Regions from separate parts of the Ectothiorhodospira shaposhnikovii genome, predicted to be linked through region 4. Evidence: predicted binding sites of a transcription regulator. Region 4 holds the regulator's gene; each other region holds the start of a gene.
The links. The regulator FliA, encoded in region 4, starts transcription of late flagellar genes. The targets are predictions, from matches to a motif close to GCTAAAGTTNNNNNNNNNNCNGCCGATA.
Positions count from the first base shown of each region.

Region 1: a site for FliA is predicted at 4,398-4,425, ahead of ACLF6L_RS07130 (methyl-accepting chemotaxis protein). Genes of this name have one in related genera too.
Region 2: a site for FliA is predicted at 2,956-2,983, ahead of ACLF6L_RS04275 (YjfB family protein). Genes of this name have one in related genera too.
Region 3: a site for FliA is predicted at 2,800-2,827, ahead of fliS (flagellar export chaperone FliS). Genes of this name have one in related genera too.

Region 1 is NZ_CP178333.1:1,548,088-1,555,329, forward strand. It holds gene alaS (alanine--tRNA ligase) at 1-2,370, shown strand, start outside; gene ACLF6L_RS07115 (aspartate kinase) at 2,463-3,692, shown strand; gene csrA (carbon storage regulator CsrA) at 3,850-4,035, shown strand; tRNA gene ACLF6L_RS07125 (tRNA-Ser) at 4,150-4,240, shown strand; gene ACLF6L_RS07130 (methyl-accepting chemotaxis protein) at 4,473-6,095, shown strand; gene ACLF6L_RS07135 (transposase) at 6,344-7,090, opposite strand; gene tnpA (IS66 family insertion sequence element accessory protein TnpA) at 7,183-7,242, shown strand, end outside.
Region 2 is NZ_CP178333.1:937,037-944,278, reverse strand. It holds gene acs (acetate--CoA ligase) at 1-1,100, shown strand, start outside; gene ACLF6L_RS04290 (NUDIX domain-containing protein) at 1,164-1,757, opposite strand; gene ACLF6L_RS04285 (hypothetical protein) at 2,195-2,500, shown strand; gene arfB (alternative ribosome rescue aminoacyl-tRNA hydrolase ArfB) at 2,512-2,928, opposite strand; gene ACLF6L_RS04275 (YjfB family protein) at 3,045-3,242, shown strand; gene ACLF6L_RS04270 (Lrp/AsnC family transcriptional regulator) at 3,310-3,579, opposite strand; gene ACLF6L_RS04265 (peptide chain release factor 3) at 3,681-5,276, opposite strand; gene ACLF6L_RS04260 (DUF3106 domain-containing protein) at 5,354-5,755, opposite strand; gene ACLF6L_RS04255 (hypothetical protein) at 5,899-6,285, opposite strand; gene ACLF6L_RS04250 (RNA polymerase sigma factor) at 6,282-6,887, opposite strand; gene ACLF6L_RS04245 (DUF3106 domain-containing protein) at 6,931-7,242, opposite strand, start outside.
Region 3 is NZ_CP178333.1:1,598,410-1,605,651, forward strand. It holds gene ACLF6L_RS07315 (flagellin) at 1-726, shown strand, start outside; gene ACLF6L_RS07320 (flagellar protein FlaG) at 816-1,232, shown strand; gene fliD (flagellar filament capping protein FliD) at 1,365-2,777, shown strand; gene fliS (flagellar export chaperone FliS) at 2,888-3,310, shown strand; gene ACLF6L_RS07335 (flagellar protein FliT) at 3,310-3,648, shown strand; gene ACLF6L_RS07340 (NAD(P)H-binding protein) at 3,778-5,220, opposite strand; gene ACLF6L_RS07345 (hypothetical protein) at 5,227-5,721, opposite strand; gene ACLF6L_RS07350 (nucleotidyltransferase domain-containing protein) at 5,724-6,023, opposite strand; gene dusA (tRNA dihydrouridine(20/20a) synthase DusA) at 6,084-7,025, opposite strand.
Region 4 is NZ_CP178333.1:1,914,282-1,921,523, reverse strand. It holds gene flhF (flagellar biosynthesis protein FlhF) at 1-1,033, shown strand, start outside; gene ACLF6L_RS08755 (MinD/ParA family protein) at 1,017-1,919, shown strand; gene ACLF6L_RS08750 (RNA polymerase sigma factor FliA) at 1,922-2,644, shown strand; gene cheY (chemotaxis response regulator CheY) at 2,736-3,128, shown strand; gene ACLF6L_RS08740 (protein phosphatase CheZ) at 3,137-3,895, shown strand; gene ACLF6L_RS08735 (chemotaxis protein CheA) at 3,998-6,058, shown strand; gene ACLF6L_RS08730 (protein-glutamate methylesterase/protein-glutamine glutaminase) at 6,133-7,242, shown strand, end outside.

The sequences.
Region 1 (7,242 bases), 370 kb from region 4:
CGTCATCACACCTTCTTCGAGATGCTGGGCAACTTCAGCTTCGGCGACTACTTCAAGCGTGACGCCATCCACTATGCCTGGGAATACCTCACCGTCGTCCTGAAGATGCCGGCCGAGCGCCTGTGGGTCACGGTCTACCAGACCGATGACGAGGCCTATGACATCTGGACCCGGGAGATCGGCATTCCCCTCAATCGCATCACCCGCATCGGCGACAAGCCCGGTGGTGGTTCCGATAATTTCTGGCAGATGGGGGACACCGGTCCCTGCGGTCCCTGCACCGAAATCTTCTATGATCACGGTCCCCATGTCTGGGGCGGTCCGCCCGGTTCCCCCGAGGAGGACGGCGACCGCTACATCGAGATCTGGAACCTGGTCTTCATGCAGTATGACCGGGACAAGGACGGCAACCTCAACCCTCTGCCCAAGCCCTCGGTGGACACCGGCATGGGTCTGGAGCGCCTGGCGGCGGTGATGCAGGGGGTGCATTCCAACTACGAGATCGACCTGTTCCAGCACCTGCTGGCGGCGGTCGGGCGCCTGGTAGGGACCCACGATACCCATGCCCCGTCCTTCAAGGTTATCGCCGACCACATCCGCTCCTGCAGCTTCCTGATCACCGACGGCGTGATGCCCGCCAATGACGGCAGAGGCTATGTACTGCGCCGGATCATTCGCCGCGCCGCCCGTCACGGCCACAAACTGGGTCTGAGCGAACCCTTCTTCCACAAGCTGGTTGCCCCGCTGGTGCAGGTGATGGGGGATGCCTACCCGGAACTGGTGAAGGCTCAGGGCCAGGTGGAACAGGTCCTGTTGCTGGAGGAGCAGCGTTTCCAGGAAACCCTGGAGCACGGCCTCAAGCATCTGGAGGAAGGCCTCGGCCGCATTGCCGACAAGACCATCCCCGGCGGCCTGGTATTCAAGCTTTACGACACCTACGGCTTCCCGGTGGACCTGACCGGCGACATCGCCCGGGAAAAGGGTCTGGAACTGGACATGGCCGGGTTCGAGCACGAAATGGAACAGCAGCGCGACCGCGCCCGTGCCGCCAGCACCTTCAAGATGGCCGATGCCGGCGCCATGGCCGTGGGGGTGGCGGATTCGGACTTCGTCGGTTACGAGGCCGTGGCCGGCGACGCCCGGGTGGTGCGCCTGGCCGCCGGCCCTGATCGGCTGGGCTGTGAAACCCTCAATGAATCTGAAGAGGGCAGTGTGGTGCTGGACACCACCCCCTTCTATGCCGAGTCCGGTGGCCAGGTGGGCGATACCGGCGTGATCGAGGGTCCCGAGGGCGAGTTCCAGGTCACCGACACCGTCAAGCAGGGCGGGGTCTTCATTCACCACGGCCTGATGTTGCGGGGGTGTCTGAAGACGGGTGATCCGGTCCATACCCGGGTCAACGAGGACCGCCGCCAGGCCGTGGTCCTGAACCATTCCGCCACCCACCTGCTGCATGCCGCCCTGCGGGAAGTCCTCGGGGAGCATGTGCAGCAGAAAGGGTCCCTGGTGGCACCGGACCGGCTGCGGTTCGACTTCTCTCACTTCGAACCCGTCACCCAGGATCAGATCGAGCGTCTGGAGGTCATGGTCAACCGCGCCATTCGGGCCAATGTGGCGGCGGAAGCGCGCATCATGCCCATCAAGGAGGCCCTGGCCGCCGGTGCCATGGCCCTGTTCGGCGAAAAATACGGCGACGAGGTGCGGGTGCTTTCCCTGGGCGGATTCTCCACCGAACTGTGTGGCGGCATCCATGTGCAGCGCACCGGTGACATCGGGGTATTCAAGATCATCTCCGAAGGCGGCGTGGCCTCGGGCATCCGTCGGATCGAGGCGGTGACCGGGGAAAACGCGCTCCAGCACATCGGCGAAACCGAGCAGCAGCTCTCCCGTGCGGCGGAATTGCTGCGGGCCAGTCGCGGCGACCTGGCGGACAAGGTGCAGCAGGTGCTGGACCGGGCCCGCGCCCTGGAAAAGGAACTGGAGGCCATCAAGGCCAGGCTGGCCTCCCAGGCCGGCTCCAGCCTGTCGGATCAGGCCGTGGAGATCAACGGCGTCAAGGTCCTGGCCGCGCGCCTCGATGGCGCGGATCCCAAGTCCCTGCGGGATACCGTGGATCAGCTCAAGAACAAGCTGGGCGAGGCGGTGATCGTGCTTGCCACTGTGCAGGACGACAAGGTCAGCCTGGTGGCGGGAGTCACCAAGGGGCATGTCGGCAGTATCAAGGCCGGTGAGCTGGTGAATCAGGTGGCTCAGCAGGTGGGCGGTCGCGGCGGCGGTCGTCCGGACATGGCCATGGCCGGGGGTACCCGACCCGAAGGGCTGGATCAAGCCCTCGCCTCGGTCACGGAATGGGTCCAGGCCCGTCTTTGAATGCATGGGTGGTACCCGGTGTTCGATGAACGGTTCTTCCACATGGCAAGGCAGTATTGTCTAATGACAAGCCTATATCCAAGTAAAAGAATATGTCTTTAATCGTCCAAAAATACGGCGGTACCTCGGTCGGCAGCATTGAGCGCATTCAGAACGTGGCCGATAAGGTCATGGCGGCGCGTCGGCAGGGGCATGAAGTGGTGGTGGTGGTCTCCGCCATGAGCGGCGAGACCGACCGGCTGCTGGGACTGGCCAGAAGCATTCGCTCCAACATTGATGGTCGCGAGCTGGATGTCCTGCTCTCCACCGGAGAGCAGGTCACCATCGCCCTGTTGGCCATGGCCCTGGAAGCCAAGGGATGTCCGGCCCGTTCCTATACCGGCGCCCAGGTCCAGATCCTCACCGACAGCGCCCATAACAAGGCCCGTATCCGTGACATCGACGGCGCTCGCGTGCGACGTGATCTGGCTGACGGCAAGGTGGTGGTGGTGGCCGGATTCCAGGGGGTGGACGAGCTGGGCAATATCACTACCTTGGGGCGTGGCGGTTCCGACACCACGGCCGTGGCGCTGGCGGCAGCGCTCAAGGCCGATGAATGCCAGATCTTCACCGATGTGGACGGGGTGTACACCACTGATCCCCGCGTCGTTCCCAAGGCCCGGCGGCTGAGCCGCATCACCTTCGAGGAGATGCTGGAAATGGCCAGCCTGGGGTCCAAGGTTCTGCAGATACGCGCCGTCGAATTCGCCGGCAAATACAATGTACCGTTGCGTGTTCTATCCTCTTTTCAGGAAGGGGAAGGCACGCTCATTACTTTTGAGGAAGAGAGCATGGAGCAGGCGCTCATTTCCGGGATCGCCTTTAACCAGAACGAAGCCCAGTTGACCGTTGCCGGTGTGCCCGATCAGCCCGGTGTGGCCTATCGACTGCTGGGTGCTGTGGCAGATGCCAACATCGAAGTGGACATGATCGTCCAGAACGTGGGAGCCGACGGCACCACGGACTTTACTTTCACCGTCCATCGCAATGATTTTGAAAAGGCTCTTGGGATCGTCCGTTCCCGTGCCGAGGCCTTGGGTGCCCGTCAAGTGACCGGTGACGACAAGATCGTCAAGATCTCCATTGTCGGCGTTGGCATGCGGTCTCATGCCGGCATCGCCAGCAAGATGTTCGAGGCCCTGGCGGCCGAGGGCATCAACATTCGCATGATTTCCACTTCCGAGATCAAGATCTCAGTGGTGGTGGATGAAAAGTATCTGGAACTGGGCGTGCGTGCCCTGCATGATGCCTTCGAGTTGGAGCATGCCCAGTCCGGCAAGTGATCAGGCGCCCGCAAGTGAGTGCAGGTGCCCTGATGGGCGGACCTGGATCCGGTCCGCCCTTGGAAGCAAAGAACCGGCATCAAGCCGGTCGAATACCGGACCGCAGAGTCCGGACTATAAAACACAAGGTGATTGAATCCAGTCTGGAGAAAGGAATATGCTTATTTTAACTCGCAGGGTTGGTGAAACCCTCATGATCGGTGACGAAGTCACGGTCACGGTTTTGGGCGTGAAGGGCAACCAGGTACGTGTAGGTATCAATGCGCCCAAGGATGTTGCCGTGCATCGTGAAGAGATTTACGAGCGCATCCAGCGCGAGCAGGAAACGGAAGGCAACGCCTGATTTTTGCCTTTAAGGACTTTACGTAAGCTCATCATTTGGGTAGTATATCGGCTTGCCGTCGGAGTTAAGGACGGCGTGGCGGCAAGCTAAATAAGATCAGCCAGCCAGAATACCGGAGAGATGGCCGAGTGGTCGAAGGCGCTCCCCTGCTAAGGGAGTATGGGTCAAAAGCCCATCGAGGGTTCGAATCCCTCTCTCTCCGCCATATGCCATGCAAAAGCCCCTGAAATCAGGGGCTTTTTGCTTTCTAGGCATCCGATAGCCATACCCTATTCCACAGCCCGATAGGGCAACGCGCAAAGCACTTCTTCCTCTTGACCGCTGGCTGACGCCTCGTGCCTGAGTTAGGCTCGTGGCCGAGTGGTCAAGAACCACTTGGTAATGCCGATAAGAAAACAATGAAGTACGCTTGGCGTACGCCACAGAATCCCAGAGCCATGTTGTCCTCCCTGACCATTGGCCGCAAGCTGGCCGCCTCTTTCAGCATTGTCCTCGTGATACTGCTGGTGATTGCCCTGATTGGCTGGAATGGCCTGAGTCGGATGGGTGATGCGCAGGAGCGTGTGGCGGAGATCTACGAGCAGGCCATCTTTCAGGTGCAAAAAGAGGTGGATCACTTGGTCTGGGTGAACAATCTGGCCAATGTCTTTGTGCTCGGAACCGAGTTCCGGGGTCAATTGGACTATACCCGGTGTGACTTCGGACAGTGGTACTACGGTTTTCGTGGCAGCGATGCCTATCAACTGGCGCCCGCGGATTTCCGGCGTACTTTTGATGCCATTGAGCAGCCGCACCGGGAATTGCATCAGACAGCCATTCGTATCCTGCGTGCCATGGAAAATGGCAATCGGGGTCAGGGACTGGAGATCTACCAAGGGCAGACCTTGGGTCACCTTAACACTCTCCGGGGGTTGCTGGATGAACTGGGTGCCGGGCTCAGTGAGCAACGGGAGGTCGTGAAGGCGCAAGCAGAGCGCACCGCCATGGCTTCCGCCACCACCATGAGCATCACCGTCTTGACGGCGGTGGGTCTGGCCGTGCTGTTGGGTTGGCTGCTCACCCGGGTCATCGTCACCCCCTTGAGAACCACCACGGCACATCTGCAATCCATCGCCGAGGGTGACGGAGATCTTACGCGGCGCCTGCCGGTGCAGGGGCGGGATGAGGTGGCAGATCTGTCCCGGGCCTTCAACGGCTTTGCGGATCGTGTCCACGGTCTGGTGAAGCAGGTGGTGGGGGCTTCTGCGCAATTGGCGGCTGCCGCGGAGGAACTCTCCGCCACCAGTGGAGAAATGCGTCAGCAGGTACGGCGCCAGCAATCGGAGGTGGAGCAGGTGGCCACCGCCATGAATGAGATGGCGGCCACGGTCCAGGAAGTGGCGCGCAATGCCACCGAGGCGGCGAGCACCACGCGCAGCACCGATGATCAGTCCAGGGAAGGGACCCGGGAGGTTGAGCGGACTATCGACACCATCCGGGCCCTGGCTCGGCAGGTGGAGGAATCCGCCGAGGTCATCGGTACCGTGTCGGCGGACAGCGACGAGATCGGCAAGGTGCTGGATGTGATCCGCGGCATCGCCGAGCAAACCAACCTGCTGGCCCTGAACGCAGCCATCGAGGCAGCCCGGGCTGGAGAACAGGGTAGGGGATTTGCGGTGGTGGCCGACGAGGTGCGTACGCTGGCGTCCCGCACCCAATCTTCTACCAATGAAGTGCAGGAGATGATCGAGCGCCTGCAGTCTGGTGCCGCGAAGGCGGTCAAGTCCATGGGCGAAGGACGCACCAAGGCTCATGCGGGTGTGGAGCAGGCGGCGCGTACGGGAGAATCCCTGCTGGTGATCAATCGTTCCATCGGGACCATCAATGACATGAATGCCCAAATTGCCAGTGCTGCCGAGGAGCAGTCCGCGGTGGCCGAAGAGGTCAACCGCAACGTGATCAACATCAATGAAGGTGTTGAACAGACGGCGGCGGGTGCCGACCAGATCACTGCCGCCAGCGAGGAGTTGGCGCGCCTTGCCGCCGATCTGCAAGATCGCGTGGGACGGTTTAAGGTGTGACCACTGTTCCCTAAAAAGTTATTTATAAACAGATAATTACTTATTATTTCTAATCTATTTTGAAGTTTTATTTTTGAAAAATAAACTCTTACATTGGTTTTTTAAATTATTTTCTAAGGTAGATGGAAAATTTCATTGAAAACAGATGGATGGAGTTCCAACTGATTTTCCGTGTGTGAAGTGTCACGTGGAACATGCGCTGATTTTTTGGGGGGGAAGGAGCCGGCCAGTGGCTGGTTTGATGATGATCAGGCGGCTTTTCGGTTGAAGATGGCCCTGGAAACTCGGATACCTCGCACTCTCTGTTTTCTTTTTCTGGCGGCCAACTCGCAAAGTGAATCAGGGGCGCCGATGACGGGGCCGAAGGACTTGAGCATGCTGGCCGACTGAGCGACGAAAGCCTCAGTTTCCATGCCCAGGCGTAACAGAAGGCGAGGTGTCCTTTCCGGGATGAGGCCGCGTTTCATGGGGTGTATACAGCGCCCCAGGGTGTCAACCAACTCCAGGTAATCCTCGAAGGCAAAAGGAATGGCGATTTCAAAGCGTGTCGCCGGATCGAACGGTATCAAGGGGGCTGGTTGCAGTGATTTGAGATGCTGCTCCGAGCGCAGTTTCCCCGTTTCGGAGGCATGGTCTGCGCTGGTACTGGACCGTGAGCGTGAGACATGGCAGGTGACCCTGCTGCTGTCGGCCGGCTTTCTTCGTTGCGCTTGAGTTCTGGCGACATTTCGGATGCGGCGAGCTATGCCGGTGAACTCGCATCCCTGTAGATCCTGTGCGATTCCGGCACGGACAGGGTTTAGATCCACATAAGCCATGGCGGCCAGTAACGCCTGTTCATCCAGTAGGGCCTGACTTTTAAAACGCCCTTCCCAGAAACGCCCTTTCACGCCATCTTCCTGATTGGCTTGACGGGCGATGGACTCATTAAGAACCCGCATGAACCAGGAGAGGTCGTGCAGCCTGGCGCGATACAGTTCCGCGTGCTCTTCCACTTGGTATCCGTCCGGTAGCCCCCGTATTCCATAGTCCCCACTGATCCTCCATCGTCACCGGTACGATCTCAAGCAATAAGGGGATGTGGCGGATGAGCAGAGGTATCCAACAGCGCAAGCGCGCTTTCTGGAAGGATCTGGTCCAGCAGTGG
Region 2 (7,242 bases), 980 kb from region 4:
AGGCAGCCATGACCCACAAGCTGGTGTTCGACTACAAGGACGGCGAAGTCTACTGGTGCACCGCCGACGTGGGCTGGGTCACCGGTCACAGCTACATCATCTACGGCCCGCTGGCCAACGGCGCCAAGAGCCTGATGTTCGAAGGCGTGCCCAACTATCCGGACAACGGCCGTTTTTGGCAGGTGTGCGACAAGCACAACGTCTCCACCTTCTACACCGCCCCCACCGCCATTCGCATGCTGATGGGTGCCGGTGACGAATTCGTCACCAAGCACAAGCGCTCCACCCTGCGCCTGCTGGGCACCGTGGGCGAGCCCATCAACCCGGAGGCCTGGGAGTGGTATCACCGGGTCGTGGGTGACGGCCGCTGCCCCATCGTCGATACCTGGTGGCAGACCGAGACCGGCGCCCACATGATCGTCAACCTGCCGGGTGCCGTGGACATGAAGCCCGGCTCCGCCACCAAGCCCTTCTTCGGCGTGGAGCCCCTGCTGGTGGACGACCAGGGCAACGAGATCACCGAGACCCCGGCGGAAGGCAACCTGTGCATCAGAAATCCCTGGCCGAGCATGATGCGCAGCCTGTGGGGTGATCACAAGCGTTTCGTCGAGACCTACTTCAAGATGTACCCGGGTCTGTACTTCACCGGTGACGGCGCCCGTCGTGACGAAGACGGTTACTACTGGATCACCGGTCGCGTGGACGATGTGCTCAACGTCTCCGGTCACCGCCTGGGCACCGCCGAGATCGAATCCGCCCTGGTGCTGCATCCCAAGGTGGCCGAGGCCGCGGTGGTGGGCTATCCCCACGACATCACCGGTCAGGGCATCTACGCCTACGTCACCCTGATGGCGGGCGAGGAAGGCGACAAGGCCCTGGCCGATGAACTGGTGAAGCTGGTGCGCACCGAGATCGGGCCGATTGCCAAGATCAACCTGATCCAGTTCGCTCCCAGCCTGCCCAAGACCCGTTCGGGCAAGATCATGCGCCGCATCCTGCGCAAGATCGCCGCCAACGAACTGGAGAACCTGGGTGATACCTCCACCCTGGCCGATCCGGAAGTGGTGAACGTCCTGATCGACAACCGCCTGAATAAGTAAGCCAGGTCGGGCACAACAAGGATGGTTGCGACGGGGGCACGGCATGCCGTGCCCCCGTTCAATTTATCCGCCCCAACGCTCCCTGAGGCCATCCCGATTCAAGCGCAGCCACTGCAGGGCGATGATGGTCATGGCCGTATCCACCTGCATCCGGTCCAGGCGGTCAAATGCCTCCTCCGCGGGCAGCACATGCACCCGGATCTCTTCTCCCTCGTCGGCCAGGCCATGGACGCCTCCGGCCTCTCCCAGATCCGCGCGCGCCACGAACAGGGAAATCCGTTCCGAGGAACTGCCGGGCGTGGAATAGTAGTCATGGATGTGCACCAGTTCATCCAGCCGGCAGTCCGCCTCTTCCAGCGCCTCCCGGCGTGCCACGGATTCCGCCCGCTCTCCCGCGTCCATGAGGCCGGCGATGATCTCCATCAGCCAGGGACCGTGGGGCGACTCGATGGCGCCCACCCGGAACTGCTCCACCAGCAGCACGACATCGCGTACCGGATCATAGGGCAGCACGCCGGCCGCATGACCACGGTCCAGGAGCTCCCGCTCAATGACCATGGGCTCTCCGCCTTCAAACCGGCCATGGGACAGACGCAACCGGCGCAGGTGGAAGAAACCCCGATACAGGTCTTCGAGCTTGAGTATTTCCCATTTCATGCAATGATCACCTGTAAACAACCCGCGACTGAAGTCGCAGGCTTTATCGTAGGACGAGACAATGCCTATCCCCGACATTAGGCCGGTTTACAGCAGCCCTTGGCGAGACGGCAGTCTCGCCAATCCGCCGATATTAGCGCCTCGGTGGAGAACGGCTACAGATCCTGTACTCCCACCGCTTTGCGGTAACCTGGGATGCCGGCCACCGGGAACCCCGGTGCGCACCATTGGATTGGGAGCCATGCACAGCGACTTGAACGCAAGTGGCTTGATTTTACCACAGGGTGCGCTTCGCCCAACCGCAATTCCTCCCGCGATTGAAATCGCGGGTTTCCTTGCGGAGGTTCTATGAAAGGCAAGGATATCGGCACGCCCGTCACACCATGACGCCGGGCTACCCCTCGGGCAAGCCCCAGACATCGAGTATACTGAGAGCCATGAAAGACCTGCTCAAACTACTGGAATCCCTGATCGGCCGCGAGGCCACGGTGGACGGCATCCACTGCGAGGTGATAGAGATCCTGGAAGCCGGCCCCCGGGTGGTGGTGGGCCAGATGGATGGCGAACATGTGATCCAGCCGGACCAGCATGGGGAACCCCACCGGCGGGTACTGCAGACCTTCACCCTGCCGGTACTCAATGACGAGGCCACCGACATTCACCCCGTGATCATGACCATGGCGGGCGAACCCCTGTCGAGCCGGATCCGCGAGGCCCTGCTGGAACAGCATCGGCTACCCTGATCCATCAACCGCTACGGCTCCACCCTGCCCCGCAGGGCCTTGACCCTGCCCCGCTGAATCTTGCTCTCCAGACGCCGTTTTCGGGAAGCCAGGGTGGGACGGGTGGCCTTGCGCACCTTGACCGGCTTCATGGCCTCCAGGATCAGATCCTTCAGGCGGGCGAGCGCGTCCTCCCGGTTCTGTTCCAGGGTGCGAAAGCGTTGCGCCTTGATGATCACCACGCCCTCCTTGCTGATCCGCTGATCGGCCCGTTGCAGCAGTCGTTCCTTGTACACCCTCGGCAGGCTGGACCTGGGAATGTCAAAGCGAAGGTGTACCGCGGAAGACACCTTGTTCACGTTCTGCCCACCCGCCCCCTGGGCCCGGATCTGGGTCAGTTCGATTTCCCAGTCAGCCAGTGTCACGCTATTGGAAATGATCAGCACGATGCCTTCCCGGGTCTTTTCCGATCGAGCCCTCAAGTCTGCGGCAAATCCGCCGATAGACTGATTGAGGGGCCTTGCAGGCGCCTCGGACACTCACGCAAAACCCAAAGGTTTTCATTATGGACGTCAACGCAATCGCCGCCCTGGCTACCCAGATGTCCCAGCAACAACTCGCGCAGGATGTCGGTACGGCGGTACTCAAGAAGGCCATCGACACCCAGGCCCAGGGTGCCCTGGCCCTGGTGGAGGCCCTGCCGGATGTGAGCAGTGCCGCACTCCCCCCCAACGTGGGCACCATCATCAATACCACGGCCTAAGCCGCATGTCAGGCCCCGCGGAGATCCGTCATGGGTCCCCGCGGGGTTAGCCACACACGCTTTCCCCCTATACCGAGAACATCGCCTCCAGGTCATGCCTGGAGTAGGCCTTGAAGGCCAGCAGGGTATTGGTCTTCTCCAGTCCCTCGATGGTCAGCAGATGGTGGGTCACCAGCTCGGCCAGATCATCGTTGCGCGGGACGCGGACGATGGCGATGAGGTCGTAATTGCCGCTCACCGAGAACACCTCGGATATCTCCTTCATGTCCGCCAGACGATCCGCGATCGCGTTGATCCGGCTGCGTTCCACATTCATGAGGATGATGGCTGTGACCATGCTGACTGGCTCCTGCTGGGTTGTTTGGTGATCCAGGGCAGGCTAACCCGAACCGCCCCGCGGGTCCATGCCCCCGTGACGGCCCGAGGATGATCCCTCGCCTACTGACTGATCCCATGCTCCCGGGTGGCGCTGAAGGTGATCTCCGGCCACTTCTCCATGGCCATCTGCAGATTCACCCGGGTGGGCGCGATGTACACCAGATCACCGCCATGGTCGATGGCCAGGTTGGCGGCGGCCTTGTCCTTGAACTGCTCCAGCTTGCGCTCATCCTCGCAGGTGACCCAGCGGGCGGTCTGCACCGAAACCGTCTCGAAGGCGGCGTCCACGTTGTATTCGGATTTCAGGCGATGGGCCACCACGTCGAACTGCAGCACACCCACCGCGCCGAGGATCAGGTCATTGTTGGTCAGCGGCCGGAACAACTGGGTTGCCCCCTCCTCGCAGAGCTGCTGCAGCCCTTTCTGCAGCTGCTTCATCTTCAGGGGGTCGCGCAACTGGGCGCGCCGGAACAATTCCGGGGCGAAGTTGGGAATCCCGGTGAAGGCCAGGGCCTCGCCCTGGGTGAAGGTATCACCGATACGGATGGTGCCGTGGTTGTGCAGGCCGATGATGTCCCCGGGATAGGCTTCTTCCAGGTGTTCCCGGTCCGAGGCCAGGAAGGTCAGGGCATCGGAGATGCGTACATCCCGCTTGATGCGCACATGGTTGAGCTTCATGCCCTTGGTGAAGGTGCCCGAGCAGATGCGCAAAAAGGCAATCCGGTCCCGGTGCTGGGGGTCCATGTTCGCCTGGATCTTGAACACGAAACCGGAAAAGGTTTCCTCGTCCGGGGACACCTTACGGGTCTCGGTGGGGCGAGGCTGGGGCGCGGGGGCGTGCTCGACAAAGTCATCCAGCAACTCCTGGATGCCGAAGTTGTTGATGGCCGAACCGAAGAATACCGGCGTCTGCCGTCCGGCCAGGTACTCGTCCTTGTCGAACTCGTGGGACGCCCCCATGACCAGTTCCAGTTCCTCGCGCAGTTCCGCCGCCTGGCTGCCCAGCACCTCGTCCAGACGGGGATTGTCCAGACCCTGGATGATCTCGCCCTGCTGGATCTTGCCGCCGTGGGTGGGCGAGAACAGGTGCACCGCATCCCGCTTGAGATGGTAGACACCCTTGAAGCGCTTGCCCATGCCGATGGGCCAGGTCACCGGGGCACACTGGATCTTGAGCACATCCTCCACTTCATCCAGCAGTTCGATGGGCTCGCGGCCTTCCCGGTCCAGCTTGTTGATGAAGGTCATGATGGGGGTATCACGCAGGCGACACACCTCCATCAGCTTGATGGTGCGTTCCTCCACCCCCTTGGCCACGTCGATGACCATCAGGGCCGAGTCCACCGCGGTGAGGGTGCGATAGGTGTCCTCGGAGAAGTCCTGGTGACCGGGGGTATCCAGCAGGTTGACGATGCGGTCCTTGTAGGGGAACTGCATCACCGAGGACGTCACGGAAATGCCGCGCTGCTTTTCCAGCTCCATCCAGTCCGAGGTGGCGTGCCGGGCCGCCTTGCGGCCCTTGACGGTCCCCGCCAACTGGATGGCACCCCCAAACAGCAGCAGCTTTTCGGTCACCGTGGTCTTGCCGGCATCCGGGTGCGAAATGATGGCAAAGGTACGGCGGCGGGCGGTTTCAGTCGCGTATCTGGAGGGCATGGGCGGCACGGCCTGTGGGTAAAACCGTGCATTTTACGACAGATGGGAGGATGGCCCAAGGATTGCGGGCCCCGGCATCACCGCCCGGGAGACCCGCTTCGCTCCCGGATGGCCTGACGCTCCTCCGGACTCATCTGCAACCAGCGCTCCCGCAAACGCTCCCGCTCATCCGGCGGCAGGCGCTGGAAGTGCTCCAGACGCTCCCGGTGCAATCGACGTTCATGCTCGGGCATGGCCTCCATCCGACGACGTTGATCATGCAACTGCCGACGCTCCTCGGGCGAAAGCGACTCAAGGCGCCGCAGATCGCCACTGAAACGGGCCCGCTGCTCGGGCGTCATATCCTGCCAGCGATCGGCCACGCGCAGCAAATGCAGGCGCCGGTGCGGGGGCAGATCATCCCAGCGCTCCGCCAACGGCGCCAGTATGGCGCGTTCGGCACGGGTCAGTTCCGCCCAGTCCGGAGCGGGTTTGTCCATCGGCATCATCATCCGTTCGCCTCGCCCACGGTCACCGGGGCCCCGATCAGGGAAAGGACCCTGGCCAGGTTCGGGCGGCACACCGAAGGCCACTCCCGGCAGACATAACAAAAACATAACCAGCAATCCAGGCAGATACCGACTCATCCCGATTCCTCCATCACCCATTGCAGAAATGCCGGATCATTCATCAGGAAGGAGTCATCCATGTCCAGCACCCACTCGATGTCATCCATTTCAGCCAGGACCACCGGCAAGGGTGGATGCCCCATGGTGTCCAGATTGAGCACAAGCACCACCGCCAGCATCACCGAGGCCGCAGCGGCAAGGCCGCCCAGAGGCATCCATCCGTGCCTTTTACTGGCATCCGCCACCGACCTGGGCCCGGCCCCGGCATCCGCCCTTGCAAAGGCTTCACGGCGGGCCCGCTGCAGACGCATTTCCTCCTGCAAGGACAGGCCAGCCTGCCGATCAAGGGTCTGCCGGACCCGGCAGAGCCAGGGCTCCATCTCGCGATCTTCGGGACTCATCGGTAGGCCTCCAGGTGCTGTCGAAGGGTTTGCAGGGCGCGGTGCAGATGGGTCTTCACACTGCCCTCGCTGACGCCCAGTGCCGCCGCCGTGGCGGCGGTATCCAGCCCCTCCCAGTGACGCAACAAAAAGGCCTGCTGCTGTCGAAGGGGCAGTTGTCTCAGAGCCGACTCCAGATCCACGGAAAAACGGCCATCCTCCAGGGACTGGTCCGGGCCGGGGGTGAAGGTGTCCGGCAGCGTCAGCATGGGATCTTCCTGGGCGTCATCCCCCAGCCCCAGCACAGCCATCACCCGCTGCCGCACCCGGCGACGCCGGTAAACATCCCGGATGCGGGTCTGCAGGATGCGCCAGAAAAGGGGTTCCCATGCCTCCGCCGACCGGTCGCCGTAACGGGAAATCAGCGCGGTCATGGCATCCTGAACCACATCCAGCGCCGCCTCCCGATCCCCCAGGGCCAGGGCTGCCATCCGTACCCCGCGACCCTGAACCTGTTCCAGGAACCGTTCCAGGGTCGCGGGTGATGCCGCCTCGGCGGGCGTGTCGCCATGCACGTCGGCATCATCCACATACACCTCCGTTCGCAGGGCAAGACCTTGCATCACTGTGACTCCGGCTCGGCATCATGGATCCTTGTCATCGTTTTCAGCCTCGCTGCTGTTCAAACCAGGCGCGACGCTCATCGGGTGTCATGTCCCGCAGTCTTTCCCGAAGTTCGAGGCGTTCCTGCGGGTCCAGGCTGCGCATCTGTTCACGCATGCTTCGCATATTCTCCCGCATGGACTGACGTTCTTCAGGACTCATGGCCTCCCATGCCTGACGCCGTTCCTGAATCTGTTCCTGCATCGCGGCCCGTTTTTCCTCATCCATGCCCCTTGGACCGAATCGCTCGGCACGCTCTGCCCTGAAGGCCTCCCGTTCTTCAGCCGACATGGCCTCCCATGCCGCGCGCTGTTC
Region 3 (7,242 bases), 320 kb from region 4:
CTGCAGAGGCTGTCTTCCGGTATGCGCATTAACAGCGCCAAGGATGATGCGGCAGGCTTGGCTATTTCCGAGCGTTTCACCGCACAGATTCGCGGCCTGAATCAAGCTGCGCGCAATGCCAATGATGGGATTTCTCTGGTTCAAACCGCTGAGGGTGGTTTGTCCGAGATGAGCAATAACCTGCAGCGAATGAGAGAACTCGCTGTTCAGGCTGCATCTGGCACTTATACGGATGCCGAAGACAGGGCTGCGATGGATGCGGAATACCAGGCTCTGGCTTCAGAAATCAGCAGGATCGCGAATGATGTGACATTCAACGATATCAACTTGTTTACTGGAAGTCTTGATGTTGAGATTCAGGTTGGTGCAATGGCGAGTCAGACTATTGACATAGTAATGAGCACTAGTTTTACCAGCATGGCTGTTGGCGATATTTCAACTGATGCCAATGCCCAAACCGCCATTGCCGCGTTGGATGGATTTATTAATGACGTTGCTAGTGCCCGCGCTGACCTCGGTGCCATCCAGAACCGTCTGGAATCTTCAGTCGCGACGTTGAACAATACTTCCGAAAACCTTTCCGCCGCCCGATCCCGCATCATGGATGCCGACTTTGCCAAGGAAACCGCCGAGTTGACACGGACCCAGATCCTGCAGCAGGCTGGTGTCTCGGTACTGGCTCAGGCCAATACGGCGCCCCAGAGTGTCCTGGCACTGCTGCAGTAACGCCCGGGGGTTGATGTGAACACGACGGCCCGGGTGACGATGGTCACCCGGGCTTTCGTTCTCCCCGCCATCGGGGGAGGAGATGGCAGATGGAAACACGATTCAACGTCATACCCTTGAATACAGGCACTCCCAGGCCCTCGGTTTCCGCCGAGGCGACGGGCAATCGCCTGCCTTCCGAGTCCGTGTCCGGCGGCAAGGATGTGCCGGCAGTTACCGAAAAGTCGGAAGCACTGGGTCCCCTCAAGGTTTCCCCTGCCGGATCTTTGGATGATGCTCGACTGGCGGATCAGGTTGACGACGCAGTCAACCGCATCAATGACTTTGTGCAGGTGGTGCAGCGCAATCTGCAGTTCACGATTGATGATTCCACCGGAAAGACAGTGGTCAAGGTCTTTGATTCGGAAAGTGAAGAACTAATCCGGCAGTTGCCTCCCGACGAGATCTTGGCGGTCGCCGCCTATCTGGACGAGGTGAGAGGTTTGCTCGTCAAGGAAAAGGCTTAGGAAATGGCCCGTTATTTGCGTGTGTTTTCTGTTGTTCGCAGAGCAAATGATGTGGCATTTGACGGACGGCAAGGCAGGCTGTAGGCACGCCCGGCGTCCGTCACCGTTTTTTTCAGTTCTCGGGAGGTCGTCATGAGTACGATCAGTGCAATGGGAGTGGGTTCGGGCATCGATGTCCGGGGTCTGGTGGATCAGTTGGTTGCCGCGGAGCGACAGCCTCAGGAACAGCGCATTGCGCGCCAGGAGAAACAGGCCAAGGACCAGGTCTCCGCGTTGGGTCGTCTGAAAAGCGCCCTGGCCGATCTTGGCAAAGCCATGGAGAAGATCAAGGACCCGGCCTCGTTCCGTGCCTTTGATGTGCGGGTGCTGAATGAAAGCATTGTGTCGGCTTCCGTGCGCGGTAATGCACCGCCCGGCTCCTATGAGGTGGAAGTCCAGCAACTTGCCCAGTCCCAGCGGCTTGCAACCAATGCCGGCCTGTTCGGCGCCGGCTTTACGGCCACTAATCAGCTCGGTGCCGGTGATGTCACCATCACCCTCAAGGATGGTTCCACCGAGACCTTCACCCTGGCGGACGGGGCTTCATCCCTGCAGGATCTGCAAGCCCAGATCAATGCCAATTCCAGCAACGTGCGCGCCTCTGTCATCAATGACGGCCAGGGGCCACGTCTGACCTTTACGTCGGTCGATACCGGTGAGGCGAATGGCATTGATGCCATCTCGGTGTCCGGGGCCGCGGGTGGCGCATTGTTGAATGGACTTGCGTTCGACTCATCGACCATGGATGGGGCCGGCGTCAGTGGCGGGTTTACCCAGTTGCGCGCCGCTCAGGATGCAATCCTGAGCGTTGACGGTCTGACTATCACGCGAACCAGCAACCAGGTGAACGATGTCATTGAAGGTGTTGACCTGACCCTGACTGAGGAAGGCACCACCCGCGTGGGTGTCACCGAGAAGGAGGAAACCGCCCGGGAAGCCGTACAGGCCTTCGTGGATGCCTACAATGCCCTGCGTCGGCAGACCAACCAGTTGGGTGCCTTTGATGTGACTGCCGGTACGAGTGCTGCCCTCAATGGTGACTCCACGCTGCGAGGCGTACAGTCCCAGATGGGACGGCTGCTGGGCAATCCGGTTGCCGGCATGGATGGCTCCGTGAGAATTCTGGCGGATCTGGGGATTTCCACCCAGCGTGACGGGACCCTGAGCGTGGATCAAGCGCGGCTTGATGCACGGCTTGCGGAAGACCCGGACGAGGTGATTCGCCTGTTCACGGACAAGGATGACGGCATCGTTGCCCGAATGGAAGGTATGGTGGAGCAGTACACGGGCAGGGATAATGTTCTCGATACCCGTACCAAAGGCCTGGAACGGAATCTTCGCGGGCTGGAGGAGCAGCGGGATCGTCTGGATTACCGGATGGAACGGGTGGAGGCACGCCTGATTGCCCAATTCTCTGCCATGGATATCATGGTGGCCCAAATGAATCAGACCAGCCAGTTTTTGGATAACCAGCTGGGGATGATTTCCAATATGAACAAGAAGTGAGAGTGAGTGTGAATGACGGCACTCTCAAGTTTTTCCCCGCATGACCGCTAGAGTATTCAGAGCAGGGTTTCATTTTTCAGCGTCAGGGGCATCTTATGAGCTATGCAGCCATGCATAAGGGAATTAACCAGTATCAGCAGGTTGGTGCCGCCGATGCGCCCTTTGCCGATCGCCATCGCCTGATCGAGATGCTGATGGATGGCGGTATGGATCGTCTGGCCCAGGCCCGTGGCGCGGTGATCCGGGGAGACCGGCCGGCCAAGATCAAGTTCATCGGCAAGGCCTTTGATATCATCGGCGGCTTGCGTGGTGGTCTGGATCTGGACAAGGGCGGGGACATCGCCCGTAACCTGGACGAGCTCTATGACTACATGCAACGCCGCTTGGTCAGTGCGAATGCCCGGGATGACGTGACAGTGCTGGATGAGGTGAGCACCTTGTTGGGGGAGATTCGGGAAGCCTGGAAGGAGATCCCTAAGGAGGTCAGATTGAATCCCGAGGCAGCGGCCAGATCGGTGAATTCGGAGACGTGATGTCGGTACACTCTACGGAGTCGGTGCTTGAAGCGGCGGCGGCGCTGGAAACGCTTTCCAGCCGCCGTCTTGCGTTGGCCCGGGACGGCCAATGGAAGGCATTGATCGAGACGGAAGACGAGCGTACCCGACTGGCCGCTGGAATCCAGGTGGATAATCTGCCCGCCGAAGTGGTGGAAAAGTCGGACCTGGCTGAGCGGCTGACCCGCATCCGGGATCTTGATCAGGCCCTGCTGCCGTTGCTGAAGCAGGCTCGGGACGCACTTGGGAAGGAACTTCGCCAGGTGCAGAAGGGTGTGGCGGGGGCGCGGGCATATGAGAAAGTGGGGGATTTTTAGGGTCATTCCCGCGAGAGCGGTAATCCAGTGGTGGGTTTATAGGATGCTGTGGCCTGGGCTCCCGCTTTCGCGGGAGTGACAGTTAAAAATGACGGGAGTGACGTATTAACCGCATTTTTACCTTGCTTTTCACCGCGCCAGCCTCGCCAGATGCCGCTGATAGCGGCGCATGACCAGCAGGTGGGCCACGGCTTGGCTCCACAGGTATAGATACCAGGGCAGTGACGGCGCAAAGTCGTGAATGGCCGCCATGGTGTAGCGTCCGCCCAGGACGCTCTGAAACTCGAATCTCCCCCGTTGTGCTTCCTTTCTTGCCAGCAGGCCGCCGGTGATGCGGTGGATCTGTCGATCCTTGGTACCGGCCTGGCTGTCCCGTTCCAGTTGTAGCAGCAGGTGTCCGCCGGGGCGTAGGTGGACCTGGTAGCCGGTATCTTCGTCGGTGTGCGGGTCTGTGAGGACCGCGGTCTTCACGAAGGGTCGGCAGCAGTCGCCCAGCCAGCGGAAGTAGTTGCCGGCCACCCAGGCGGCGTCCTGGCCGGGGGGCTGGATGATGCGCTGGATGGAGCGTACCCGGCTGGCCCGTCTGAGTTCGGCCCGGGTCTTTTGGTGGATGGGTTGCCGGGGGTTGGGCAGCAGGCGTTTGCGTCGGTGGTCCAGGGCGTCGTTCAGGGCCTGTTCGAAGGGGATGGCATTTTGGTCGATGAACCGTTGCAGGGGATTGTCCTTGAGCCGGGTGGCCCGTGGCAGACTTTCCATGACGGGGGCCACCAGGGCGGTGGGGGTGCCGGTGATCCAGCGGGCGCCTAGGGCGACGATCCGGCTGGGCAGCCAGGGCAGGGTGAGGAAGCGGCGTTTGAGGCCCAGCAGCCTTGCCGTGGTCCGGAGCATGTCTTCGTAGCTGATGCAGTCGGGGCCGCCGAGGTCGTAGTGGCCTCGGAACTGTTCCGGTTTGCCCAGGGTGTGACGGATGGCCCGAATAAGGTCCGCAAGGGCGATGGGCCGGGTGCGGGTGCGGGCGTTGGGGGGCAGGGTGATGATGCCGATCCGGCGCACCAGTTCCACCATGAGTCGGCAGGCGGAGCCGCCGGGGCCGACCACGAGGCCGGCGCGCAGGATGGTGACGGGGACGCCGTGGGCGGTGAGGGCCAGTTCCACTTCCCGGCGGCTCCAGAGCAGGGTGGAGATGCGGAATGTGTCGGGCATGAGGCCGCTGACGAAGAGGATCTGTCTGACGCCGTTGGCGGCGGCGGCGCGGGCGAAGTTGTCGGCCAGGATCAGGTCCATGTCCCGGGGGGCGGCCTGGGTGAGGCGTGATGAGGGGGCGAGGGAGTGGACCAGGTAGACGGCGTAGTCGCAGCCCTTGAGGGCGTGGGTGAGTTCGGCCAGGTCGTAGAGATCGCAGTGCCGCCAGGTGATCCGGCTGTCGGGATCGGGGGTTTGGGCGCGGGCCTGGGATCGGGTGAGGGCGGTGACCGGATAGTCCCGGGCCAGTTCACGGCACAGGGCGGTGCCGATGAAGCCGCTGGCACCGGCGATGGTGATGCGGGGGGCGTGTTCCGTGTCCGGCAACATGATGCTTTACGCTTTTTTTGGAGTCAGCCAACCCCGAGTCAGCATGTCGTCAAGGAGTGTTTGTGTCACCTCCAGCAGCACGGGGACGAAATGATGGCCGGTTTCCAGGGCATTGACCAATATTTCGGGATCTTCGATGTACTCATGGATCATCTGGTTGCGAAGTTTGCGCACGGTAAGCCAGGTATCCGAGGACGGAATCACGCCCAGGCGTTCCGCCTTGTCCAGATTGTCGATGGCGGCGCCGGTCTTTTCTCCCAGACCACGCAGATACAGAGGGATCAGTTTATCGCCGAGGCTATCCTGGAGTCGGCCGAAGCGAGCGACAAAGGCGTCGGCACGTTCGGCTTGGTCGGTGTCGTTTTCAAGTTGCCGCGCCCTTTGCAGGCTGAAGGGGTGTGCAAAGAATCGCTGGTCGGTGATCCGCAAGTGTCGTGCCTCCTTTTCCACGATGCGGGCGAGGAATTGCAGGCGTGCCTTGTCTTTCTCTTCAAGGGCGATATTCAAAGCATGATCCCTTCGCGGCGGGCAATGTCGTGAATGGGAAGCCGGATCAGATTGGGCGCGCTGATAAGAACATCCACCCTGCGCCCGTCCATTTGGCGGCTGATTCTGGCTGAGAGGGTGGCGGAGAGCCAGGCGGGATTGTCGGCCGGCTCGGTCAGTTCCACCAGCAGGTCCACGTCCCCCCCTTTTTTGTGGTCATCCAGGCGTGACCCGAACAGGCGCACCGTGGCCTTCGGGCCTGTCAGTTCGGTGACGATCCGGCGGATGGCGGTTTGTTGGTCCGGGGTCAGACGCATGCGCCAAGATTACTACATTTGGGCGTCGCCGAGGGGTGAGGGGAAAGGCCCGGCAGAGGATCAGCCCTGGGCGGGAACCTTGGCCGCCGCCTGTCGGATGATGTCCGGGCCGGCACCGGGGCGGTGGGCGTTTTCGCTCAGGTGACGGCGCCAGGCGCGGGCACCGGGGCGGGCCTGGAACAGGCCGAGAATGTGACGGGTCATGGCCTGCAGGGGGACACCTTCCGACAGACGCGCCTCCACATAGGGCAAAAACTGTTCGATGACTTCATGGGGGGATTGCGCCGGGGCCGATTCACCGTACAGTTCCGGGTCCACGCCGGCCAGGAGCCAGGGGTTGTGGTAGGCCTCTCGGCCCAGCATGACCCCGTCCACATGCGCCAGCTGCGTCCGGCAGTCTTCCAGACGGGCGAGGCCGCCGTTGATGATGATCTCCAGATGGGGAAAGGCCTGTTTGAGGCGGTGAACCCGGTCGTAACACAGGGGCGGGATTTCCCGGTTCTGTTTGGGGCTCAGACCCTGCAGCCAGGCCTTGCGGGCGTGGACGATGAAGCGGGTACAGCCGGCACCCGCAACCGTCTCCACAAACCGGTGAAGATGGGCTTCGCTGTCCAGGTGGTCGATACCGATGCGGTGCTTGACGGTGACGGGGATGTCCACCGCGGCCTGCATGGCGGCCACGCAGTCGGCCACGAGCGCCGGCTCGGCCATGAGGCAGGCACCGAAGCGCCCGGAACTCACCCGGTCCGAGGGGCAGCCCACGTTGAGGTTGATCTCGTCGTAACCCGCCTCGGCCCCCATGCGGGCGCAGGAGGCCAGGGCCTGGGGGTCCGAGCCCCCCAGTTGCAGGGCGATCGGGTGCTCCGCCGGATCAAAGCCCAGCAGGTAGTCCCGATCGCCGTGGAGCAGAGCGCCGGTGGTGACCATCTCCGTGTAGAGGAAGGCGCGGCGGGAGATAAGACGCAGGAAGTAGCGGCAATGCCGGTCAGTCCAGTCCATCATCGGCGCCACGCAGAAGCGGTGAAGCCCGTTTTTCCTTGCTCCGCAAATGCTTAGGTCTGATTCTGCGCTGTTTTTCGCTGCCTGTTCCTGCGTCATTTTTGCCTGTTTTCGGGGGGGCGTTGGTTCAGTGCTACAACCGGTGCTACAAAATCCGCCTTGTAGCAACTGGACTCGGGGTGGGGAGTGGCCACTATCGTAGCACGCAGGGGGAAAGGCG
Region 4 (7,242 bases):
CACGGAACCCGAGCCCGTGAAACCGGCCAAGGCCCGCAAGGTCGTCAACATCGAATGGTCCCAGGAGCCCACGCTGCTGGCCATGCAGAAAGAAATTCAAGGGTTGCGCGCCATGCTGCAGGACCAGCTTGCCAGTCTGGCGGGCCAGGAGTTCATGCGCCGTGATCCGGGTCGGGCCGGCGTGGTGGCCCGGTTACAGCGCATGGGGTTGGAGCCGGAGCTGGCCAAGGAGATTGCCCTGGCCGTCAGTCATCCCGAGGACCCCGCGGAGGCCTGGCAGGAGGCCCTGACCCAGCTGTCCGGTCGCCTGGCGGTCACTCCGGACGGTATCCTGGATCAGGCCGGCATCATCACCCTGGTGGGGCCGAGCGGCGTGGGCAAGACCACGACGGTGGCCAAGCTGGCGGCGTTGCAGAGCCTCAGGCACGGCCATGACTCGGTGGCCCTGATCACCACGGACGCCTACCGCATCGGCGCTCATCGACAGTTGCAGACCTTTGGTCAGATCCTTGAGGTTCCCGTCTATCTGGCGCAGACAGCACGCCAGCTGGGCGATATGCTAGAGGGGTTGAAATCCAAGCGGCTGGTCATCATTGATACGGCGGGTACCAATCAGCGGGACATGAAGCTGCTGGCCGAACTGGAATCCCTGACGGCACTGCCTTCCGCCAGGACCCTGTTGGTGATGGCCGCCAATGTGCAGAAGGCCGTGATGACGGAGACCGTGAAATCCTTTGCCCGATTGCAGCCGGAGGGGTGCGTACTGACCAAGGTGGATGAAGCCGCTTCGTTGGGCGAGGCCCTGTCGACCCTGATCCGGGCAGGCCTGCCGCTGACCTTCGTCAGCGAAGGCCAGCGCATCCCCGATGATTTGCGTCCGGCCCGTGCCGCCCGACTGGTGGCCACCGCCGCCAGGATGGCGGATGCCGGTGGCGAGCGGGCGGATGCCCGTCAGGCCCAGGTGGTTTCTCCCATGTTCCGCGAGCCCATCAACCAGCCCAATGCCAGGTATGTCCATGCCTCCAGCCAGTGAGCCCAATATGGCCCGGTTATCCCCGCCGGCGGGAGCGGTGTCCCCGGTGCGCGTGCTGGCGGTGTCCAGCGGCAAGGGCGGGGTGGGCAAGACCAATGTGTCGGTGAACCTGTCCGCGGCCCTGGCCCAGGGCGGCAAGCGGGTCATGCTGCTGGATGCGGATCTGGGGTTGGCCAACGTGGACGTGTTGTTGGGGTTGCAGCCCAAGGCCAACCTGTACCATGTCCTCAACGGCGAAAAGACGCTGGAAGAGGTGTTGCTGGAAGGCCCCGCCGGCATGCTGATCGTGCCGGCGGCCTCGGGCATTGCCCGCATGGCGGATCTGGAACCGGCACAGCATGTCGGTATCATTCGTGCCTTCAGCGCCCTGTCTCACCCCTTGGATGTACTGGTGGTGGATACCGCGGCAGGCCTGCATGACAGCGTGACCCGGTTCTGCCGGGCGGCTCAGGAGGTGCTGGTGGTGGTGTGCGACGAGCCGGCCTCCATCACCGATGCCTATGCCCTGATCAAGGTGCTGCACCGGGATCATGGCCTGATGCGGTTTCGCATCCTCGCCAACATGGTCCGTAACGACAATGAGGATGAGGGCAGGGCCCTGTTTCGCAAGCTGGTGTCCGTCTGTGACCGTTTTCTGGAGGACGTGATCCTTGATTACGTCGGCGCCATTCCTCATGACGACCTGTTGCGCAAGGCCGTGCAGCGTCGGCAGACTGTGCTGGAGGCCTATCCCTCCAGCCCTGCCGCCCGTGCCTTTCGCACCATTGCCGGTCGCGTCGATCAATGGCCCATGCCCCGCAACACCCGGGGCGGGATCGAATTTTTTGTGGAAAGGTTGATCAACAGTGGTCGAAACGACCTGGAGCCAGTCACATCAGTGCCATAGCCATGTATGCCAGCGCAGAGTCAGATCATACTCGACTGGTGGATGAGCATGTCGCCTTGGTCAAGCGAATCGCTTACCATCTGCTCGCCCGCCTGCCTGCCAATGTGCAGGTGGAAGACCTGATCCAGTCCGGGGTCATCGGTCTGCTGGAGGCTGCCCGTCATTATGACCCTTCCCAGGGGGCCAGTTTCGAGACCTATGCCGGCATCCGGATCCGAGGTGCCATGCTGGACGAGGTCCGTCGCAGTGACTGGACCCCCCGCTCCGTGCATCGCAATGCCCGGCGCATCAGCGAGGTGATCCGGGAAATTGAAAACCGGGAAGGGCGCGAGGCAAGCGGTGCGGAAATCGCGGCTGCCCTGGGCGTGGACCTGGACACCTACCACGACATGCTGCGGGATGCCGCCGGCAGCCGGGTGCTGGGTTTTGATGATCTTTGCGACGGGGATGGCGATGTGGACAATTTCCTCCCGGCCCAGGGGCAGACGCCCCTGGAGTCCATCACCCGAATGGATTTTCAGACAGCCCTGGCCGAGCATGTCAATGCCTTGCCCGAACGGGAGCGTTTGATCCTCTCGCTGTATTATGATGACGAACTGAACCTGCGGGAGATCGGTGAAGTGCTCGGTGTCAGTGAGTCCCGGGTGTGTCAGATCCATGGTCAGGCGCTGGTTCGTCTCCGGGCCCGCATGGCCGACTGGGTGGCCGACGGTGAGCGGGTCTGATTCCCCGCTTGCCGGCAGAATTTGATTTCAGAATGCCGGAGCGCCCCGTTCGGGGATCTCGCTTCGGTGCGTGTTTAATCGGGAGGTTATTGTGGACAAGAACATGAAGATCCTCATCGTGGATGATTTTTCCACGATGCGCCGCATTATCAAGAATTTGCTGCGGGATCTTGGATACAACAATACCGCCGAGGCTGATGACGGCAGCACTGCGCTGCCCATGCTGCAGAACGGTAACTATGACTTCCTGGTCACCGACTGGAACATGCCCGGCATGCCCGGCATTGATCTGCTGCGGGCTGTGCGTGCCGATCCCCGCCTCAAGGACATGCCCGTCCTGATGGTGACGGCGGAAGCCAAGCGAGAGCAGATTGTTGAAGCGGCCCAGGCCGGCGTCAATGGCTATATCGTCAAGCCTTTCACCGCGGAAACCCTGAAGGAGAAGATCAACAAGATCTTCGAGCGGCTTCAGGAAAAAGGGTGAACAACGTCATGGAGAACCAGGAAGACAGCAAAGAAGCCCTGTTCAGACAGCAGCAGCTGGAACGCGCCCGGGAGCTGGTCACGCTCATGGAGTCGGGGGACGAGGAAGGGGCGGGGCGTCTCATCGAGGAAATGGGTCGCATGCACGAGAGCCTGCTGTTCCAGGAGCTGGGCAAGCTGACCCGTGATCTGCACGAGGCTCTGAACAGTTTCCGTCTGGATTCCCGGCTCTCCGAGCTGACACACCAGGATATTCCCGATGCCAAGGAACGCCTCAACTACGTGGTTGCCATGACCGATCAGGCGGCCCATCGCACCCTCAATGCCGTGGAGGCGGCATTGCCGGTTTCCGAGGCACTGGCAAATCGGGCACGGATACTCGGGGCCGACTGGGCCCGTTTTCGCCAGCGGGAAATGACCGTGGACGAGTTCCGATCGGTGAGTCAGGCCCTGGCCGACTTTCTCCAGGATACGGAACGGGACGCGGAAACCCTGCGCAGTCAGCTGTCGGAAGTGCTGATGGCCCAGGATTTCCAGGATCTGACGGGGCAGGTCATTCGTCGCGTCATGACCCTGGTGCAGGATCTGGAGGATAACCTGGTGGGGCTGGTGCGGATTTCCGGCAAGCGCCTGTCCACGCCGGAGGGCAAGGACAGGGACGCGGGGGTTCAGCCGACGGGTCCCGCGGTCAAGGGGACCTCGGATCATGGTGACGTGGTGAAAAGCCAGGATGATGTGGATGACCTGTTGTCCAGTCTTGGATTTTAAGGCCGGGCCTGTCATCGGAGCACCCGCCGGTTTCAGATTTCGCCGCTCCGGCCGCCAAACCGGAATATCAGGGTGCGTTTGCACCGGGCGTGAGAGACGGACATGAGTCTGGATACCGACGACGAAATCCTGCAGGACTTTCTGGTTGAGGCCGGCGAATTGCTGGAGGGTCTCAGTGAGCAGCTGGTGCAGCTGGAACAGACCCCCGATGACAAGGACCTGCTCAATGCGGTCTTTCGCAGCTTTCACACCATCAAGGGCGGAGCCGGGTTCCTGAGTCTGGACAACCTGGTCAAGATCTGCCATCGCGCCGAGGATGTCTTCAACCTGCTGCGCCAGGGCCAGCGCCATGTGGACAGCAACCTGATGGATATCATCCTTCAGGTGGTTGATGTGCTGAATCGGATGTTCGACGAGGTGCGTTCCGGCACGCAGCCGGCGCCCGCGCCGGACCCGCTGATGGCTGCCTTGGAACCCCTGACGCTACCCGAGGGAGAAGAGGAGGCATCGGCACCGCCGCCCCCTCCAGCGATCCCCGCGGCACCCGAGCCTCCGCCCGCACCGGCATCGGCATCGGGGGAGTTGCAGGGGGACATTACGGATGATGAGTTTGAAGCCCTTTTGGACGCTCTGCAGGATCAGAAGCAGAATGGCGGCCCGCAACCGTCGCCCGCCGCCGCCGTACCATCGCCGATGTCCGCCGGCACGCATCGGGCCGAGGGTGACACCATCAGTGATGAAGAGTTTGACCAACTCCTGGATGCGCTGCAGGGCAGAAAGCCGGGGGCGGCCTCTGCCCAGCCGGCATCCTCCCAGGGGGCGGGGGACATCATCACCGATGATGAGTTTGAAAACCTGCTGGATAATCTCCATGGCAAGGGGGCGGCGCCCAAACCCGTGACACCCGCCGCTCCGGCGCCGTCCGCTGCCAGGCCTGCGCCGCCGACGGAGACGCCGGTCGGTGGTGTCGACAAGGGAGCCAAGCCCGCCGCTCTGGCTGATACCTCGGTCCGGGTGGATACCAAGCGTCTGGATGACATCATGAATCTGGTGGGGGAACTGGTGCTGGTGCGCAACCGCCTGGCGACCCTGCGCTCCCGGATGCGGGATGAACAGGTATCCAAGGCCGTGACCAACCTGGACGTGGTCACGGCGGATCTGCAGGCCGCGGTGATGAAGACCCGGATGCAGCCGATCAAGAAGGTGTTCGGGCGTTTTCCCCGGGTGGTCCGGGATCTGGCCCGCAGCCTGAAAAAGGAGGTCAATCTGGAACTGTGGGGGGAGGACACCGATCTTGACAAGAACCTGGTGGAGGCCCTGGCCGACCCCCTGGTGCATCTGGTGCGAAATGCGGTCGATCACGGCATCGAGTCGCCGGAGGAGCGCCTGGCCGCCGGTAAGCCCCGTGCCGGTCACGTGGTCCTGTCCGCAGCCCAGGAGGGTGATCATATCCTGCTGACCATCTCCGATGACGGCAAGGGCATGGACCCGGAGGTGTTGCGCGGGAAGGCGGTGGAAAAGGGACTGATGGATGAAGATGCGGCATCACGGCTTTCCGATCACGATGCCTTCAATCTCATCTTCAGGGCGGGCTTTTCCACCAAGACCGAAATTTCCGACGTCTCCGGTCGCGGTGTCGGCATGGATGTGGTCAAGACCCGGATTGCCCAGCTCAATGGGCGGGTGGAAGTCACTTCCGAACTGGGCAAGGGCAGTACCCTGAGCATCCGTCTGCCGCTGACCCTGGCCATTCTGCCCACCTTGATGGTGGTGCTGGGCCGGCAGCGTTTTGCGTTGCCGTTGGCCAATGTGAGTGAAATTTTCGACCTGGATCTGTCCCGGACCAACCGCGTGGATGACCAGGAGGTCATCATGGTGCGTAATCGCTCCCTGCCGCTTTACTATCTGCGGCGGTGGCTTGTGCCCGGCAGCAGCGATGAATACCGGGGCATGGGGCATGTGGTGGTGGTGTTCAGCGGTAATCAGCGCGTGGGCTTCGTGGTGGACAGCCTGATCGGCCAGGAAGAGGTGGTCATCAAGCCCCTGGGCAACATGCTGCACGGCGTTCCCGGTCTGGCGGGGGCGACCATCACCGGTGATGGTGGCATTGCGCTGATTCTTGACGTGCCTGGGCTTTTGAAGAATTACGCCAGAAGGCATTGATCTGACCTGCTCTCGCATCATCCCGATCGACTCGGACGCGAGGGCCCATGACCTGGAAAAGACGGAGAGACTTGATGGCGGTTCGCGTTCTGGTGGTGGACGATTCCGGATTCTTCCGGCGTCGCATCGTGGAAATCCTGAATGCCGATCCGTCCATTGAGGTGGTGGGGACTGCCGGCAACGGCCAGGAGGCGGTGGAACTGGCCGCCAGTCTGGGTCCGGACGTGATCACCATGGATATCGAGATGCCGGTGATGGACGGCATCACCGCCGTCAAGCGCATCATGGCCCGTCATCCGGTGCCGATCCTGATGTTTTCCTCCATCACCACCGAAGGGGCCAAGGCCACCCTGGATGCCCTGGAGGCCGGGGCGGTGGATTTCCTGCCGAAGAAATTCGAGGAGATTGCCCGTGACCAGGAGCACGCCAAGGAAGTGCTGCGACGGCGTGTCAAGGCAGTGGGTCGGCGGCGCTTCTCCCGGCCTACGACCTCAACCACGGCGGTTGCCTCGCCATCCGGCGCCGCTTCTCGCGTGACGCCGGCGCCGCCACTGTCGGGCAGGCCGGTGATGGTCGTGCCGCCTGCCGGTACGCCGGTACCCCGATCGGCCAGGAGCGTCCCGGATCGCACCCCGATCCAGCTCAGGGATTTTCGGGTGGTTCTTATCGGGACCTCCACGGGAGGGCCTTTGGCACTGCAGAAGGTGCTGTCCGAACTGCCCGCCCATTTTCCACTTCCGTTGTTGTTGGTGCAGCATATGCCGGGCACCTTCACGCCGGCCTTCGCTCAGCGCCTGGATCAGCTGTGCCGGATCCGGGTCAAGGAAGCGGCCGACGGCGATGTGCTGGCCCCGGGACTGGCCCTGCTGGCCCCCGGCGGCAGGCAGATGCTGGTGGAGGCCCGTTCAGGCCAGCAACGGATCAGGATCACCGACAGTTCACCCGAGCAACACTATCGCCCCAGCGTGGATGTCACTTTCAATTCCGCTGCCGCGGTGTTTCGCGGCGATGCCCTGGCCATCATCATGACCGGCATGGGTGCCGACGGTCGGGAGGGAGCGCGACTCCTGAAACGCTGCGGTTCGAAGATCTGGGCCCAGGATGAGGAGAGCTGCGTGGTGTACGGCATGCCGGCCGCGGTGGTGGATGCGGGGCTTGCGGATCGGATTCTGCCGCTCTCTCAG